DNA from 2 places in the Nonomuraea sp. NPDC005983 genome. Region 2 is predicted to be linked to the other one. Evidence: riboswitches for the same ligand, from Rfam matches in the RefSeq annotation. Region 2 holds a riboswitch; the other holds the start of a gene.
The links. A riboswitch is a leader RNA that binds a small molecule or an ion and turns the genes downstream of it on or off. The one in region 2 is predicted to bind glycine.
Positions count from the first base shown of each region.

Region 1: another riboswitch for glycine. It lies ahead of gcvT (glycine cleavage system aminomethyltransferase GcvT); the one in region 2 lies ahead of gcvP (aminomethyl-transferring glycine dehydrogenase).

Region 1 covers NZ_JBEXUP010000134.1:782-9,959, reverse strand. The annotation lists gene ABZ297_RS37585 (L-serine ammonia-lyase) at 1-1,090, opposite strand, end outside; gene gcvH (glycine cleavage system protein GcvH) at 1,145-1,534, opposite strand; gene gcvT (glycine cleavage system aminomethyltransferase GcvT) at 1,531-2,616, opposite strand; glycine riboswitch at 2,747-2,844, opposite strand; gene ABZ297_RS37570 (gamma-glutamyl-gamma-aminobutyrate hydrolase family protein) at 2,920-3,609, opposite strand; gene ABZ297_RS37565 (3-oxoacyl-ACP reductase) at 3,622-4,386, opposite strand; gene ABZ297_RS37560 (aldehyde dehydrogenase family protein) at 4,392-5,795, opposite strand; gene ABZ297_RS37555 (glutamine synthetase family protein) at 5,746-7,116, opposite strand; gene ABZ297_RS37550 (FCD domain-containing protein) at 7,307-8,026, shown strand; gene ABZ297_RS37545 (hypothetical protein) at 8,129-8,875, shown strand; gene ABZ297_RS37540 (hypothetical protein) at 8,880-9,178, shown strand, end outside.
Region 2 covers NZ_JBEXUP010000053.1:7,894-17,071, forward strand. The annotation lists gene ABZ297_RS23075 (alpha/beta family hydrolase) at 86-676, opposite strand; gene ABZ297_RS23080 (hypothetical protein) at 759-1,106, shown strand; gene ABZ297_RS23085 (hypothetical protein) at 1,222-2,010, opposite strand; gene ABZ297_RS23090 (hypothetical protein) at 2,069-2,671, opposite strand; gene gcvP (aminomethyl-transferring glycine dehydrogenase) at 2,851-5,679, opposite strand; glycine riboswitch at 5,832-5,927, opposite strand; gene ABZ297_RS23100 (MerR family transcriptional regulator) at 5,951-6,571, opposite strand; gene ABZ297_RS23105 (bifunctional nuclease family protein) at 6,720-7,190, opposite strand; gene ABZ297_RS23110 (MerR family transcriptional regulator) at 7,298-7,924, opposite strand; gene ABZ297_RS23115 (FHA domain-containing protein) at 7,948-8,460, opposite strand; gene ABZ297_RS23120 (mannose-1-phosphate guanyltransferase) at 8,804-9,178, opposite strand, start outside.

The DNA of each region.
Region 1 (9,178 bases), on a different contig from region 2:
CGCCCAGGACCTCGGTGAGGCCGGCCGAGGCCATCGAGCAGGCCGAGCCGACCTCGCCCTGGCAGCCCACCTCGGCGCCGGAGATCGAGGCGTTCTCCTTGAACAGGACGCCGATCGCGGTGGCGGTGAGCAGGAAGCGGATGATGCCCTCGTCGTCGGCGTGCGGGACGAACCGGCTGTAGTACGTCAGAACGGCGGGGATGATGCCCGCCGCGCCGTTCGTGGGGGCTGTGACGACGCGGCCGCCCGCAGCGTTCTCCTCGTTGACGGCCAGCGCGAACAGCGAGACCCAGTCCATCACGTGCAGCGGGTCCCGCTCCGAGGACTCGGCCTGCAGGCGGCGGTGGAGCTGGTTGGCGCGGCGCTTGACGCGCAGGCCGCCCGGCAGCACGCCTTCCTGGGCGATGCCCCGCCGTACGCAGTCGGACATGACCCGCCACAGGTTCAGGATCCCGGCGCGGATCTCCTCCTCGGTGCGGCCGAAGGCCTGCTCGTTCCGCATCATCAGCGCCGAGATGGACAGCCCCGTGTTGGAGCAGTGCTTGAGCAGCTCCTCCCCGGTCGTGAAGGGGTAGGGCAGGACGGTGTCGTCGGGTTTGATCCGGTCGGCGCCCGTGGCGTTCTCGTCGACGACGAAGCCGCCGCCCACGGAGAAGTAGACCTTCTCCCGCAGCTTCTCGCCCGAGTCGGAGAACGCGGTGAACCGCATGCCGTTCGGATGCTCGGGGAGCGTGATCTTGCGTTCGAAGACGAGGTCCTCGCCGATCACGAACGGGATCTCGCGGGTGCCGAACAGCTTGACGGTGCCGGAGGCGCGCATCTCGGCGAGGCGGGCGTCGATGCCGTCGACGTCCACCAGTTCGGGCTTGTCGCCCGACAGGCCGAGCAGGACGGCCTTGTCGCTGCCGTGCCCCTTGCCGGTCAGCCCGAGCGAGCCGTACAGGATCGTCTCGACGCGCGCCGTCCGCTCCAGAAGGCCGTCGTCGCGCAGGCCGCGGGCGAAGCGGTGCGCGGCGGCCATCGGGCCGCCGGTGTGCGAGCTCGACGGGCCGATGCCGATCTTGAAGAGGTCGAAGACGCTGATCGCCATTGATGTGCGCCCTTCAGAAAGGCCGGGGCCCAGGTCAGGACCCCGGCGGGTGGGTCAGGACTCGCCTGAGGTGAGCGCCGTGTACTCCTCGGCGGTGAGCAGGTCCTCCGGGTCGCCCTGGACGCGCACACGGAACATCCAGCCCTCGCCGTACGGGTCGCTGTTGGCGAGCGACGGGTCGTCGATGATGGCCTGGTTCACCTCGACGATCTCACCGCCGACAGGGGTGTAGATCTCGCTCACGGACTTGGTGGACTCGACCTCGCCGATCGAGTCGCCCGCCTCGACGACCGAGCCGGCCTCCGGAAGCTGCACGAAGACCACGTCCCCGAGGGCCTCGGCGGCGAAGGCCGTGATGCCGATGGTCACCGTGATGGCGTCCTCAAGACCGGACACCCACTCGTGCTCCTTGGTGTAGCTCAGCTCGTCAGGGATGTTGCTCACTTGTTCCTCCTGTAAAAGGGCAGCTCGATCAGGTCCACGGGTTCATGGCTGCCCCGGATGTCCACGGCCAGACCTTCATTGACCCCGGCGTCGACGTAGGCGATCGCGATGGGCTTGCCCAGGGTCTGGGATGGCGCACCGCTGGTGACCTCGCCGACGACGGCTCCGTCCTTGGTGACCGGGTACCCGTGTCGGGGCACCCGGCGGCCCCGCGCGACCAGCCCGACGAGCCTGCGCCGCGGCGCGTCGTCCTTGACCGCCTCGAGCGCCGACCTGCCGACGAAGTCGCCCGGCTTGTCGAATTTCACCACTCTGCCTAGCCCCGCGTCGAATGGGGTCAGCTCCGCGGAGAGTTCGTTGCCGTACAGCGGCATGCCTGCTTCGAGCCTGAGGGTGTCGCGGCTGGACAGGCCCGCGGGCAGCAGGCCGTGCGGCGTGCCCGCCTCGGTCAGGGCGTGCCAGAGCGGCACCGCGTCCTGGTTGGCCACGAACAGCTCGAAACCGTCCTCGCCGGTGTAGCCGGTGCGGGCGATCAGCGCCTGCCGGCCGTCGACCAGCGCGGGCAGGCCCGCGTAGTACTTGAGGCCGTCGAGGTCGGCGTCGGTGAGCGTGGCGAGAATCTGCTGCGCGCGCGGCCCCTGCACGGCGATCAGCGCGTACTGCTCGGACCGGTCGTCAACCACCGCGTCGTACGACTTACCGCGATTTATCAGCTCATTCGCGACTTTTTCATAGTTGGAGGCGTTGGCCACCACCATGAACTCCTCGTCGCCCAGCCGGTAGACGATCAGATCGTCCAGCACCCCGCCCCGCTCGTCCACGATCATCGTGTACCGGGCGCGGCCGGGGGCCAGCGCCGACAGGTGCCCCACCAGCGCGTAGTCGAGCGCCTCGGCCGCCTGCGGGCCGGTCACGAAGATCTCGCCCATGTGCGAGAGGTCGAACAGCCCCGCCGCCTGCCGGACGGCGTTGTGCTCCGCGGACTCGCTGCCGTAGCGCAGGGGCATGAGCCAGCCCGCGAAGTCGGTCAGGGTCGCGCCGAGGCTCTCGTGGACGTCTCGCAGCGGTGTGGGTCGGGACATGTGTCGCACCTCAGGGCAGAGTCGGATGCCAGCATCCTCCCCCTCTGTCATCGATGCCTGAGAGATTCGCCCGAGTTTTGCCGGACTTTCACCTTCGGCGAGGCCAACCGGCCTGCTTTCCAGAGGTCACCTCGTCCGCGCGGTCCTTTGCCTTGAGAGGTTCGCGGGGAGGGCTTGCTCCTTCAGGGGCCCTGACCGGCTGTCAGGACGCTCTCCCGCACGGGTTCGTCGGTGTTGCCCGCCAGCCTAGTGCCGTCGCGGGGCTCTTGTCGCGTACGTCCGGGTTCGTAGCCCGGCCAGGGGTCAGCAGGCCGCCACCAGCGCCTCGAACAGCGCTTCGTCCTCAGACGCCTCAGGATGCCACTGGACGGCCACCGCGAACGGGTACGGGTCCAGCTCGACCGCCTCGACGGTCCCGTCGTCGGCCGTGGCGGTCACGGTGAGGCCGGGGCCGAGCCTGTCGACGGCCTGGTGGTGGTAGTGCATGACCTCCAGGGGCTCCGGGCCCAGCGCCTTGGCCACCCGGCTGCCCGGCACGGGTGTGACAGGCAGCGGGCCGAACGTGCCGGGCGCGGGGGAGTGGCCGGAGTGCCCGACCACGTCAGGCAGGTGCTGGTGCAGGGTCCCGCCGAGCGCCACGTTCAGCATCTGGAGGCCACGGCAGATGCCCAGGTAGGGCAGGCCCGCGTCGAGCGTGGCGGACAGGACCGCGAACTCCGCCTCGTCCCTGAAGTCTCTGACGAAGCCGGTGCGCTCGTGCGGGCTCTCACCGTAGAGGGCGGGGTCGATGTCACCGCCGCCCGCCAAGATCACCCCGTCGAGCCGCTGTACCACCGAGGCCGGGTCGCCTGCCGGGGGCAGGATCACGGGCTGGCCACCGGCCCGCACCACCTGCTCCACGTACATGTACGGCAGCAAGGCCACGGGCAGCTCCCACACGGTGAACCGGGCGGGTTCGACATAGGACGTGATGCCGATGACGGGACGGCGCATGACAGCTTCTCCTTACAGCGGGGTGACGTAGGCGCCGGAGATCCCGCCGTCGACCAGGAAATCCGAGCCCGTGATGAACGAGGCGTCGTCGCTGGCCAGGAACGCGACGGCGGCGGCGATCTCGGACGCCTCGGCGAACCGCCCGACCGGGACGTGCACCAGGCGGCGCTGCGCCCGCTCCGGGTCCTTGGCGAACAGCTCCTGGAGCAGCGGCGTGTTCACCGGCCCCGGGCAGAGCGCGTTCACCCTGATGCCCTCGCGGGCGAACTGCACGCCCAGCTCGCGCGACATCGCCAGCACCCCGCCCTTGGACGCCGTGTAGGAGATCTGTGAGGTCGCCGAGCCCATCACCGCGACGAACGAGGCGGTGTTGATGATGGACCCCTTACCCTGCCGCCGCATGTACGGGATCGCGTGCTTGCAGCACAGGTACACGCTCGTCAGGTTCACCTCCTGGACGCGCCGCCAGGCGTCGATGCCCGTCTCCAGGATCGAGTCGTCGTCGGGCGGCGAGATGCCCGCGTTGTTGAACGCGATGTCCACGCTGCCGTAGGTGTCGAACGCCGTCTGGTACATCCGGGCGACGTCGTCCTCGCTGGTCACGTCGGCCCGGACGAAGAGGCCGCCGACCTCGGCCGCGGCCTTCTTGCCCGCCTCCTCGTCGACGTCCACGCAGACGACCCTGGCGCCCTCCTCGGCGAACCTGCGGGCCGTGGCCAGGCCGATGCCGCTGCCCGCGCCGGTGATGACGGCGACGCGGTCCTGCAAACGCTGCATGTGTTTCACTCCGTTGAAATGAAGACGTTCTTGGTCTCGGTGAACGCGGCCAGGGCGTCCGGGCCGAGTTCCCGGCCGAGGCCGGACTCCTTGAAGCCGCCGAACGGCGTCCAGTAGCGCACCGAGGAGTGCGAGTTCACCGACAGCGCGCCCGCCTCGACGGCCCTGGCCACCCGCAGCGCCCTGCCGACGTCGCGGGTCCAGATGGAGCCGCTCAGGCCGTACCGGGTGTCGTTGGCGATCCGGACGGCTTCGGCCTCGTCCGCGAAGGGCACCACCGACACCACGGGTCCGAAGATCTCCTCGGTGAACGTCCGGTCGGTGACCCGCGTGGTCAGGACCGTGGGCGGGAACCAGTAGCCCTTGCCGGTCGGGCAGTCGCCCTGCAGGTACGGCGTGCCGTCGACGAAGCCGCGGACCCGCTCCAGGTGCTCGGCGCTGACCAGGGGGCCCATCTCGGTGGCCGGGTCGAGCGGGTCGCCGACCCTGACCTTCCGCACGGCCTGCGCGAGCAGGTCGAGGAACTCGTCGTGGATCTCGGCCTGGACGAGGATCCTCGACCGGGCGCAGCAGTCCTGGCCGGAGTTGTCGAAGACGGCGTAGGGCGCGGTTCTCGCCGCCTTTTCCACGTCAGAATCGGCGAAGACGATGTTTGCGGATTTGCCGCCTAGTTCGAGGGTGATGCGCTTGACGTGCCTCGCGGCCTTTGCTGCGATCTCTTTGCCCACCTCGGTCGAGCCGGTGAACACGATCTTGGCGACGTCCGGATGTTCGACCAGGCGGGCACCCGCGACCTCCCCTGCGCCAGGCAGGACCTGGAGCACCCCCTCGGGGAGGCCCGCCTCCAGGGCCAGCTCGGCCAGCCTCAGCGCGGTGAGCGGGGTCCACTCGGCGGGCTTGACGATCACCGTGTTGCCCGCCGCGAGAGCCGGGGCGACGCCCCAGCTCATGATGAGCATCGGGAAGTTCCACGGCACGATCACGCCGACGACGCCGAGCGGCTCCTGGAACGTGATGTCCACGCCGCCGGGCACCGGGATCTGCTTGCCGTGGTTGCGCTCCGGCGCCCCGGCGTAGAAGTGCAGGACGTCGCGGACGCTGCCCGCCTCCCACGTCGCGTTGCCGATCGGGTGGCCGGCGTTGGCGAGCTCCAGCCGCGCCAGCTCCTCGCCGTGGGCGTCCACGACGTCGGCGAACCTTCTGAGCAGCCGCGCCCGATCGCCGGGAGAGACGTCACGCCAAGCCGGGTACGCCCGCCTGGCACGCTCCACGGCCCGGTCGACCTCCGCCGTGTCGGCCAGTTCGACGTCGGCGATGACCTCTTCGGTCGCGGGATTGATGATCTTCAATGCAGGTCCTTCACATGCGCTCGAATCCGCGGAACAGCTCCCAGTCCGTGACCGCCGCATCGAAGGCGGCCAGCTCGATCCGGGCGTTGTTCGCGTAGTGCTCCACCACGTCCTCGCCGAAGGTGTCGCGGGCCAGTTTCGCCCCCTCGAACAGGGCCAGCGCGTCCCGCAGCGTGTGCGGGACGGTCTCGGCCCCCGAGGCGTAGGCGTTGCCCGTGAACGCGTCCTCCAGGGGCAGCTCGTTGTCGATGCCGTACAGGCCGGCCGCGATCAGCGCCGACACGGCGAGGTAGGGGTTGACGTCTCCGCCCGGCACCCGGTTCTCCACCCGCAGCGAGTGCCCGTGGCCGACGAGGCGGAGCGCGCACGTGCGGTTGTCGACGCCCCACTTGATCGCGGTCGGGGCGAAGCTGCCGGGGACGTACCGCTTGTAGGAGTTGATGTTCGGTGCGTAGAGCAGCGTCAGCTCGCGCAGGCAGGCGAGCTGCCCGGCGACGAAGCTCGCGCCCATCGGCGACAGGCCGTGCTCGCCGTCGCCCGCCATGACCGGTTCGCCGTCGAGGCCACGGAGGCTGATGTGGATGTGGCAGGAGTTGCCCTCGCGCTGGTTCGGCTTGGCCATGAAGGTGATCGACTTGCCCTCCTGGGCCGCGATCTCCTTGGCGCCGTTCTTGTAGATCGAGTGGTTGTCGCAGGTGCGCAGCGCCTCGTCGTAGCGGAAGGCGATCTCGTGCTGGCCGAGGTTGCACTCGCCCTTGGCCGACTCGACGTACAGGCCCGCACCCGCCATCTCGCGCCGGATCCGGCGCAGGAGCGGCTCGACGCGGGCGGTGCCGAGGAGGGAGTAGTCGACGTTGTAGAGGTTGGCGGGGGACATGTCGTGGTATGCCCGCTTCCACGCGTCCTCGTAGCTGTTCTCGTAGACGATGAACTCCAGCTCGGTGCCGACGTACGCGGCCAGGCCGCGCTCGGCGAGCCGGGCGAGCTGCCTGCGCAGGATCTGGCGCGGCGAGGGGGCGACGTCCTCGCCGCTCTCCCAGGCCAGGTCCGCCATGAGCATGGCGGTGCCCTCCTGCCAGGGGACGCGTCTCAGCGTCGACAGATCGGGCTTCATCACGAAATCGCCGTAACCTCGTTCCCATGACGACATCGCGTAGCCCTCGACCGTCGTCATGTCCACGTCCACAGCGAGCAGGTAGTTACAGCCCTCGGAGCCGTGGTGTAGCACCTCGTCCAGGAAGTACCGCGCGGACAGCCGCTTGCCCTGCAATCTGCCCTGCATGTCGGCGATCGCGAGCAGGACGGTGTCGATCCGCCCGGCCGCGGCCTCGACCCGCAGCTCCTCGACAGTGAGGAAGCCGGCGGTGGATCGCTCACTCACATTTGCTCCCCGACGCGCTTTCCCGTTGATTGGGCTAGTCTCAGACCATTGAGGTGCATGGTGGGATCGCTTGTCAAGACCTGAGGACACCTTGGACGATTCGGACGGGTTGGCGGACGGGTTGGCGGACGGGGCGGCGCGGCGAAGTGGAGGAGCCCGGGGTGAGAGCGCGGCGAAGCAGCAGGCTGCCATGACGATGAATCCGTTGACGATGCTCAGGCCCGTCAGGGCGGGAAACGCCTTCGAGGAGACCGTGGAACGGCTGCTCCAGGCGATCAAACTCGGCGTGGTGGGGCCCGGCGAGAAACTGCCGCCCGAGCGCGAGCTGGCCGTGCAACTCGGCATCAGCCGGGTCACCCTGCGCGAGGCGATCCGCGCCCTCCAGGAGGCGGGCTACCTGGACGTCCGGCGCGGACGCTACGGCGGGGCGTTCGTCACCTACGTCCCGCCCCCGCCTGGGCAGGGCGACCTGCGCAAGGCCGTCGCCGACATGGGGCTGGCCGACCTGTCCGACGCGCTCACCTTCCGCATGGCCGTGGAGTGCGGGGCCGCCGAGGTGCTGGCGACGTCCGAACTCACCGACGAGCAGCAGGCGCTGCTCCGCCGCAGGCTGTCGGAGCTCAACGAGGCCGGTGTCGAGGACTACCGCCGCCTCGACACCGCCTTCCACCTGTCGATCGCGGAGCTGACCGGCTCGCCCCTGCTCGCCACCGCCTGCGCCGACGCCCGCCTGCGGGTCAGCGACCTGCTCAACGCCATCCCGATGCTTCACGTGAACCTCGAGCACGCCGCCGTCCAGCACCAGGCGATCGTGGCCGCCATCCTCGCCGGCGACCCTGACGCGGCCCGCCGCGCCGTCGCCGAACACCTGGAGGGCACGGCCGCGCTCCTCCGTGCCTTCCTGTCCTGAACCGCACGCGCCTCTTGTAGGGCTCTACCGGTCCTTGACGGTCATAAGGCAACCACGCGGCATCACACGACCGGAACGGCTCGTACCATCAGTTTCTAGGTCATGAGTAACTGGTTGCAGCAGAGCATTGTCGACACGGGACGGCTGCCGCTGTTCTGTTACTTCGTCGCGCTCATCGTCGCCTTCGTCGCCACCCGTATCAACGTCCGGCTGATCAGGGCCAAGGTGGGCTGGTTCCGCAACGTCAGCGTGGGTGAGATGCACATCCACCACGTGGTGTTCGGCGTCGTGCTCATGCTGATCGGCGGCGTCGCCGGGTTCGTGCTGTCGGCCGGGTCCCAGATCGGGTACGCCGCCGCCGCGTCCGTCTTCGGCGTCGGCTCCGCGCTGGTGCTCGACGAGTTCGCGCTGATCCTGCACCTGCACGACGTGTACTGGGAGGAGGAGGGGCGGACCTCCGTCGACGCGGTGTTCATCGCGGTCGCGGTCACCGCCCTGCTGCTGATCGGGCTGCGCCCCCTCACCTGGGACTACGGCCCCCTGGTCAACCCGGCCGCGCTGATCGTCGGCAACCTGCTGCTGGCCGTCGTCACCCTGCTCAAGGGCAAGATCTGGACGGGGCTGGTAGGGCTGTTCGTCCCGGTCCTGCTGCTGGTGGGCGCGCTTCGGCTGGCCCGTCCCGGGTCGCCGTGGGCTCACTGGTTCTTCATCGGACGCTCCCCGCGCAAGCTGGCCAAGGCCCTCCGCCGGGAGGAGCGCTGGCGGCGTCCGGTGATCAAGGCCAAGATCGCCTTCCAGGAGTTCGTCTCCGGCCGCCACGACCTTCCCTCCACCCGCCGCCATACTTGACCCCATGCCGCCACCCCCCTGGCAGGACGTCCGGCCCCCCGACCCGCACGCCGGCCCCGGCGCGGGGCAGGAACCACAGGGCCCCAGCCCGCACGACGGTCCTGGTTCGCTCGACGGCCCCGGTCCGCACGACGGGTCTGGCCCGTTCGATGGCCTCCAGGGCGTCGCGCGGCGACTGCTGCCGGTCGCACTGCCTCACGGCCTGGCGCTGGCTGGAGGGCATGCGCTGCGGGCCCACGGCTTCCCCGCCTGTCCCGGTGCGGACCTCGCCTACGCCACCGCCGCCGAGACGCCGCTGGCCGA
Region 2 (9,178 bases):
CCAGCCCGCGACCATCAGCCCGACCAGGGGCAGCAAGCCCCTCGCAGCGGAAACCGGGCTCGCACCCGAGCCCCACACGCGGGCCTCACACCTGACGCGACAGCCATTCGGCGACGACCTCGCCCACCCGGGCGGGGTCCTTCTTCAGATCGTGCCCCTCCCCCGGCAGCACCACCAGGCGCGCCGCGTCGGCCGGGTCGGGCACTCCGAACGGGTCCCGATCCCCGTTGACCACCAGTACGTCCACCCCGGCCCCGCGCAGCTCGTCGGCCCTGGACCGTTCCGGCTTGCCGGGCGGATGCAGCGGGAAGGCCAGCGCCACCACCGCCGACGCGCCGACCGCCTTCGCGGTGCGGCACGCCACCCGGGCGCCGTTGCTCCGCCCGCCCTGCACCAGCGGCACGCCGGGCCAGCGGGCCCGCAGCTGCTCCAGGACCACACCCCACGCCTCGTCCTGCCGGACGGCCGAGCCGGGCGCCCTGGCACCGGCCAGCCTGAAGGGCTGCGTCACCTTGGCGACGGTCGCGCCGATGCCCAGCGCGGCGTCGCGGACGGCCAGCAGGTCGGGCGCGTCCACTCCCCCCGCCGACCCGTGGGTCAGCACGAGCAGCATCCGGGGCTCCGCCACCTCGTCGACCTCGACCAGCGCCGGACCACGCGGGGTCACAATCCTCACGCCAGCACCGTACCTGGGGATGAGAAGAGCATGGCCCCCAGGGCGGATGACGGCGCGCCGTCATCAGGGGATGATGAACCTCATGCCAGACACGAGCCCCATCCGTGAGGAGCTGCAGGCGACCCTCGACGCCCGCCGCGACCTCGGCCCCGACTATGAAGCCGCGCTGGTCGAGTCGTTCGCGGAGCGTCTCGAAGCCACGATCGCGGCGCGCATCCACACCGAGCTCGAGCTGCGCGGCGCGGCCCCGCAGAAGTCCAAGTCGACCGGCGCCGCGATGATCCCCGTCGCGCTCGGCTCGATGGGCATCGGCATCCCCCTGACGGCCATCGCCGTAGGCAACGCCGGGCTGGTGGGCCTCACGATCTCCTGGATCGCCATCGTCGCCATCAACGTGGCGGCCGCGGCCGCCATCATCCGCCGCGGCTGACCCGTCACCCCGGCGCCCGCCCTGCGCGGTCACGCCGTACCACCCGAACGAGCCGCCCGGGCGCGACACGGGTGGTGGGCGGGGGCGTCGGCCTGTGGGCGGGGGCAGGAGAGGGTCAGGTGTCGCGGTCGTAGCGGAGGCGGACCTCGGCGGCGAGCGTCTCGTCCTCGTGGTTGAGGCCGTACGCCCACACGCTGTCCGCCTCCTCGTCGCGCCCACGGAGCGGGAGGGTGCGCGCCAGCAGTTCGACGGCGAGGGCGCTGGTCTCGGCGTCGCCACCCTGCTCCAGCGAGGCCGTGAACTCCGCGCACGCCAGCTCCAGGTGCGCGATCCCGAGCTGGACGCGCAGCCGCGCCACGTCGCCGTCGGCGGCGCCCTCCAGGGCGTCGAGGAGGACCTCCGCCGCCTGCCCCGGCTCGCCGCGCTCCAGCAGCAGGTCGGCGAGCTGCTGGCGGGCGTCGACGGCGACCTCCCCGTCGGACGCCTCCACGGCGGCCCGCAGCTCGCGTTCGGCCTCGTCGTAGTCGGCTGACAGCCTGGCCAGCGCCAGATGGGCCAGCGGGACGTAGGCGCGGGTGCCGAGCCCGAGCACGGCCTGCCAGGCGGCCCTGGCCTGCTCGGCCCTGCCCTCCCGTTCGAAGCCCTGCGCCAGGTGGCAGGCCGCCTGAGCGGCGAACTCGGGGTGGCCGGTCGCCAGGGCGGTGCGGGCGGCGGCGCGGGCGCCTTCGATGTCGCCGCGCTCGTCGAGCACCACGGCTAAGCCGACGGCGGCCTGCGCTCTGTCGGGGCCGTCGGGGTCGGCGGCGAGGTCGGCGAGGATGGCCGCCGCCCCGTCGAGGTCGCCGACCTCCGCCAGGCGGCGGGCGGTGTCGAGGGGTGGGGTCTCCAGCTCTGAGGACGTCAAGAGAGCTCCTTAGGCGACGGACGCCCCGAGCCTAACGAGTTCTGGCGATCATGTCTGCTCACTTGACGGTGAAGGACTGGCCCGCACTCGGTTCGCCGGGTTTCGGCCCGGCGCGCAGCAGGCGCAGCGACCTGATCGCGATCACGCCGAAGGCCAGTTGGAAGGCCGCCTGCCCGAGCACCAGGTGCCCTTCGGCGCTCAATACGTAGATTCCGGACAGCACTCCGCTGCCGACCTGGACGGCGACCAGCGCGACCGCGGCGGCGTCGGCGCGGGCCCACGCGACGAGCCGGATCGCCAGGATCAGCTCGTGAAGGAACAGACCGGCACCGAACAGCCTGTGTATCCAGTGCACGGTCTCGGCCAGCGTGTAGGGCGTCAGCAGGACGCCGGTCAGTAACACGGCGAAGGAGTCTCCGGCCCGCCGCACGAACCCGGGCGAGCGCAGGTCCGGAGCGGCGGCCCGTAACGCGCGACGGGTGAACAGCGCGGCCCCGAGGAGACCGATCGCGTAGGGGACGATGGTCCGCCAGTGGACGCCGAAGTCGCTCATGCCGCAGTTGACCGTCAGGCAGTCCGGCATGGCGACCAGGCACGTGGTCAGCCCGCCGAACAGACAGAGCTGGCCTTTGACGAGGTCGCCGAGCACGCCGTCGCGCATGGAGCCCTCCCGCGGTGATCCGCCGCGTCCACCGTACCGACAAATCACGCGAAACGGCCCTCCCCGCAGCGCGGAGAGAGCCGTGACGCGAGAAGGGCCGTGACGCCGAAAGGCCGTAGCACACAGAGCCGCAGCGCACAGCGGGCCGCGGCGCCGGAAGGCGTCGCGGGGCGGAGCCGTCAGTCCTCGTAGGCCTCCAGCGGCGGGCAGGAGCAGACCAGGTTGCGGTCGCCGAACGCCTGGTCGATGCGCCGCACCGGCACCCAGTACTTGCCGTCACGCAGCGACGGCAGCGGGTAGGCCGCCTCGGTACGGGTGTACGGGTGCGACCACTCGTCGGCGGTGACCGAGTCGGCGGTGTGCGGGGCGTTGCTCAGCGGGTTGTCGGACCGGTCGTAGGCGCCGGAGGCGACCTTCGAGATCTCGCCCCTGATCGCGATCATCGCCTCGGCGAACCGGTCGAGTTCGGCGAGGTCCTCGCTCTCGGTGGGCTCGATCATGAGCGTGCCCGCCACGGGGAACGACATGGTCGGCGCGTGGAAGCCGTAGTCGATGAGCCGCTTGGCCACGTCGTCGACGGTGACGCCGGTCTCCTTGGTGATCTGGCGCAGGTCGATGATGCACTCGTGGGCCACCAGGCCGCCGCGCCCGGTGTAGAGGACCGGGTAGTGGGGAGCGAGCCTGCGGGCCAGGTAGTTGGCCGACAGGATCGCCTGCTCGGTGGCCGCGCTGAGCCCGTCGCCGCCCATCATCCGGATGTAGGCCCACGAGATCGGCAGGATGCCCGCCGAGCCGTACGGGGCCGCCGACACGGGCCCGACCGGCGAGCCGTCGCGCAGCGGGTGGCCCGGCAGGTAGGGCGTCAGGTGGCCGCGCACCGCGACCGGGCCGACGCCGGGGCCGCCGCCGCCGTGCGGGATGCAGAACGTCTTGTGCAGGTTCAGGTGCGACACGTCGGCGCCGAACTGGCCCGGCTTGGCCAGGCCGACCAGCGCGTTGAGGTTGGCCCCGTCGACGTACACCTGGCCGCCGGCGGCGTGCACCTTGGCGCAGACCTCGGTGATCGTCTCCTCGTAGACGCCGTGCGTGGACGGGTACGTCACCATGATCGCGGCCAGCGCGTCGCGGTGCTTGTCGATCTTGGCGTCGAGATCGCCGAGGTCCACGTTGCCGTCGGAGTCGCAGGCCACGACCACGACCCGCATGCCCGCCATGACGGCGCTGGCCGCGTTCGTGCCGTGCGCCGAGGACGGGATGAGGCAGACGTCGCGGTGGGTGTCGCCGTTGCCGCGGTGGTAGGCGCGGATGGCCAGCAGCCCGGCGAACTCGCCCTGGGAGCCCGCGTTCGGCTGGATGGAGACCGCGTCGTAGCCGGTGACCTCGGCCAGCCAGCCCTCCAGCGTCGCGATCAGCTCGCGGTACCCGGCGGCCTGCTCCTCGGGCGCGTACGGGTGGACGGCCGCGAACTCGGGCCAGGTGATGGGCTCCATCTCGGTGGTCGCGTTCAGCTTCATCGTGCACGAGCCGAGCGGGATCATCGACCGGTCGAGCGCGATGTCCTTGTCCTGGAGCTTGCGCAGGTAGCGCAGCATCGAGGTCTCGGAGTGGTGGTCGTGGAAGACCGGGTGGGTCAGGTAGCCGGACTCACGTGCCAGTGACGCCGGGATCGCGCCTGGCTCCGCGAGCTCGTGCAGCGAGACGGCGACGCCGAAGGCGGCGGCGACCTGCTCCAGGTGGCCGAGGGTGGTCTTCTCGTCGCAGGAGACGGAGACGTGGTCGGCGTCGGCCTGCCACAGGTTGACGCCGCGCGAGGCGGCCTCGGCCACGACCGCGGCGGCCCGGCCCGGCACGCGGGCGAGCACGGTGTCGAAGAACGCGTCGTGCACGACCTCGACGCGTCCGGCCCGCAGCACCTCGGCCAGCGTGACGGCGTGCGCGTTGACGCGGGAGGCGATGCGGCGCAGCCCCTCGGGCCCGTGGTAGGCGGCGTACATGCCGGCGATGACGGCGAGCAGCACCTGGGCGGTGCAGATGTTGCTGGTGGCCTTCTCGCGGCGGATGTGCTGCTCGCGGGTCTGCAGCGCGAGCCGGTAGGCGGGCGAACCGTCGGCGTCGACGGAGACGCCCACCAGGCGGCCCGGCATCTGCCGCTGCAGGCCCTCGCGCACCGACATGTAGGCGGCGTGCGGGCCGCCGAAGCCGAACGGGACGCCGAACCGCTGCGAGGAGCCGATCGCGATGTCGGCGCCCAGCTCGCCCGGCGCGGCGACCAGGGTCAGGGCGAGCAGGTCGGCGGCGGCCACCACGAGCGCGCCGGAGGCGTGCGCGGCGGCGGCGACCGCGCGGAAGTCGCGCAGGCGGCCCGACGCGCCGGGGTACTGCACGAGGACGCCGAAGCACTCGGGCAGCTCGCCGGTCAGGTCGCTCTCGACGAGGGTGATGCCGAGCGGCTCGGCGCGGGTGGCCAGCACGGCCTTGGTCTGCGGCAGCGCGTCGGAGTCGACGACGAACACGGCGCTCTTGGCCTTGCCCGCCCGCCTGGCCAGCGTCATCGCCTCGGCGGCCGCGGTGGCCTCGTCCAGCAGGGACGCGCCCGCGACGGGCAGGCCGGTGAGGTCGGAGACCACGGTCTGGAAGTTGAGCAGCGCCTCCAGGCGGCCCTGCGAGATCTCCGGCTGGTACGGCGTGTAGGCGGTGTACCAGCCCGGATTCTCCAGCAGGTTGCGCCGGATGACCGCGGGGGTGATCGTGTCGTAGTAGCCGAGGCCGATCATGGAGGTGAGCACCTGGTTGCGGTCGGCCAGGGCGCGCAGCTCGGCGATCGCCTCGGTCTCGCCGATCGCGGCGGGCAGCTGGAGGCGGTCCTTGGCCCTGATGGCCTCGGGCACGGCCACCGCCACCAGGTCCGCCACGGACTCGAAGCCCACGGTTTCGAGCATGCGCTGCTGCTCGGATTCCGACGGGCCGATATGCCGGGACGAGAACGGCGGTGCAGACAGGTCGGTCATGGAGGTGCCTCCCGAGGGCTTGGAGACCGGCGCCAGGGCGCGGACGAGTGCCGGATCTCCCCCTCTGTCATGGCGACCTGAGAGCTTCACCCCAAGGGGCTTGCACCGTCGGTGAGACGCGCCTGGCCGGCGCGCCTGCTTTCCAGAGTTGCCTCACCCGAGCGGTACTGGCGCCTGAGAGATTCCGGGGAGGGTTGCTCCTTCGGCGCCCCGGGGCAGCAGCCCGGGGACTCTCCCGCACGGGGTCATCAGCTTTTGTCCCTAAAGGTTACTACCCAATGCGACGCGCGCGTCGCCGCTGGGCCAGCTCGTCAGTGGGATGGTCGGCCGGGACGTCGTCCGCGACCGCCGCTCTTTCCCCCGGCAGCTCCGCGAGGGACCCCTCGACCTCGCGCCAGACCCGGCCGAGCGCGATGCCGAACACGCCCTGGCCGCCCTGGAGCAGGTCGATCACCTCGTCGGCCGAGGTGCACTCGTAGACGCTGACGCCGTCGCTCATCAGCGTGATCTGCGCGAGGTCGGCGACCCCGCGATCGCGCAGGTGCTGGACGGCGGTACGGATCTGCTGGAGCGACACTCCGGTGTCGAGCAGCCGCTTGACCACCTTGAGCACCAGGATGTCGCGGAAGCTGTAGAGCCGCTGGGAACCCGAGCCCTGCGCGGCTCTTATCGTGGGCTCCACCAAGCCGGTGCGCGCCCAATAGTCAAGCTGCCTGTAGGTGATGCCGGCCGCCGAGCAGGCCGTGGGGCCGCGGTATCCGATGTCACCTGGCAACGTCGCGGGCCGCTCGTCGAAGAGCAGTCCCTGCTCTCCGGCACGCTGCCGCGCGCTCTCGCGCCGCACCGGATCTTCCTGGCCGGCCGTCTTTCCCTCGCCGCTGCTGACCGCCACGCGGACCTCCGGCTTTCTCTCATCCCGCGGTCTGATCTGGGGGTTCGTAAAAGGGCGACCACGGGTTTCACTTGCACCGTAGGACCGTGACCATGCTCAGTCAACGATCCGGCTCGGCGCGTCGTGAAGCGTAAATGCACTGAAATACCTACCCCGCCCTGCCGAAGTCTTCGGGAGTGATCGTGTCAAGGAACTCCCTGAACTTCTCCACCTCATCCTCTTGGTCGTCGGGGATGATGACCCCCGCCTCCTGGACGACTTCCTCGCTGGCGAAGATACGCGCTCCGGTGCGAAGCGCAAGCGCGATCGAGTCGGACGGGCGGGCGCTGACCTCCACCCCGTTGGAGAAGACCAGGTCGGCGAAGAAGATGCCGTCGCGCAGGGCGACGATGTTCACGGCACGCAGGCCGACACCCAGGGCGCTCAGCACGTCCCTGAACAGGTCGTGCGTCAGAGGCCGCGGCGGAGGCTCCTCCGCCTGGGCCAGGGCGATGGCCGTCGCTTCGGTCATGCCGATCCAGATGGGCAGGAACCGCTCCCCGTGTGCCTCCTTGAGCAAGACGATCGGCTGATTTGTGGGCATTTCTACCCGAACGCCCACGACCTCCATCTGCAACACGGGCTGCTCCGTATTCGACTGGCCGGTGACCCGGCGCAGCTATTTGCTGGTCCGCTTCTGCATTTCAACGTAACACCCGTTGGGCCCAGTACGCCCCGCCGGTCCGGTCATCGTCCCAGAACGTCGCGTACGCCGGTACGCAGAAGGGCGGCATGGAGGTCGAGCAGCAGGTTCGACAGCTCTCTGGCCACCTCGTCGGCCTCGCCGATGGCGCCGGGGGCGCGGCGCTTGAGGATGGGCGCGACCGTCTGCTCGATCAGCCCCGCCTCGCGCTCGGCCGCCGCCCTGACCGCGCGCAGGTGGCGGGCGTGCAGGCCGAACCGGGCCAGCGCGCCCACGCTGCGGGCGATCTTGAGCGCGTCCTCGTCGTAGCGCCTGGCCTTGGCGGCGAGCAGGCCGTAGTCCTCCAGCTCGGTGAGCGTCTCGTCATCGAGCCCGGCGGCCTCCAGCAGCTCGGTGCGGCTCAGCCGCACCTCCTGCTTGTCCTGCACGGCGCGCGGACGGCCGAAGCTCTCGGCCATCCTGTCCTTGATCACCCGCAGCGGCAGGTAGTGGTCGCGCTGCTCGGTGAGGATGAAGCGCAACTGCTCTACGTGCAGGTGGGTGAACTTGCGGTAGCCGGACGGGCTGCGCTCGGGCTCGATGAGGCCCTCGCCCTCCAAGAAACGAATCTTGGAGATCGTGACATCGGGGAACTCGCCCTGCAGGAGCGCGAGCACCTCCCCGATGCTCATGTGCGAGCGTGCCGCCTGCGAGCTCATGAGCCTGCGGCGGTCCGCATCAGGAAGACGAGGCGGAACTTGCCGATCTGCACCTCGTCTCCGGAGTGCAGGGGCACCTCCTCGATGCGCTCCCTGTTGACGTAGGTGCCGTTGAGGCTGCCCACGTCGCGCACCGAGAACTGCCCCCCGCGGTGGCGGTAGAACTCGACGTGACGGCGCGAGACCGTGATGTCGTCGAGGAAGATGTCGCTCTCGGGGTGCCGGCCCGTGGTGGTGAGCTCCTTGTCGAGGCGGAAGCGGCTGCCCTGGTTGGGGCCCCGGGTCACGCTGAGCAACGCCGTACCGGGCGGGAGCTGCTCCACCAGCGCCCGCTCGGCCATGAGCATGTCGCCCGCCTCAGCCTCGTATGCCTCGATTCCCGCGATAGAGATCGTCGACGTGGTATCCCCTGAGACCTCCTGTCTGGTCAACGGTGACCCACAGCGGGAACAGAAACGGGCATCCTCGGGGTTGGCGTGCCCGCACTGCGTGCAGTAGACGCTCGGCATCGATCGGCTCGGCCTCCTACCGCGAAGACGCGGCAACGGTGCTCGGGGCGCGCCTCGCTCTTCAAGTTTGCGAATGCCGCAACTTACGCTGATCAGCGGCAAAGGTCAAGGCGGGGCGCTGGACGACAGGTTTGGACGGTGACAAAGTTACCGCCGCCCGCGCCGAAAGGTCCATGCCGCCGCGCCTCTTAACAATACGATCTTGACCCAGGAGTTCACAAACTATCTCATTTCCGATCGAATCCGGGTGATCCACGAGGGCGCGCAGGGGTCCACCAACCCTCGCGTGACGCACGGTCACCGTCCGCTGTCGCTCGGGTGGCGCGGGGCTCCCGTCCGGCCCTCAGGTGGTGCACTGCTCCACGACGCGCGCCCAGCGCTCCAGAAGGGCGGCGGCCGTGTCGACGTCCGGCCCCTCGGCCCACAGGTCGGTGACGGGCTCGGTGGCGGCGGGCAGGATGAGCACCCAGCTGCCGTCCGGCCCCTCGACGCGGACCCCGTCGGTGGTGTCGATGCGGTAGCCCTCGCCCACCGCCTCGGCCGCCTCGATGACCGAGCGCATCACCGCGCCCTTGGCCGCCCACTGCGTCGGCATGGAGCGCTTGAGCAGCTTGGCCTCGGGGATCCTGGCGTCGATCTGGCTGAGCGACAGGCGGGTGCGGGCCACCAGGCCGAGCAGGCGCATGAACGCGGCCAGGCCGTCGATCGCCGGGCTGAA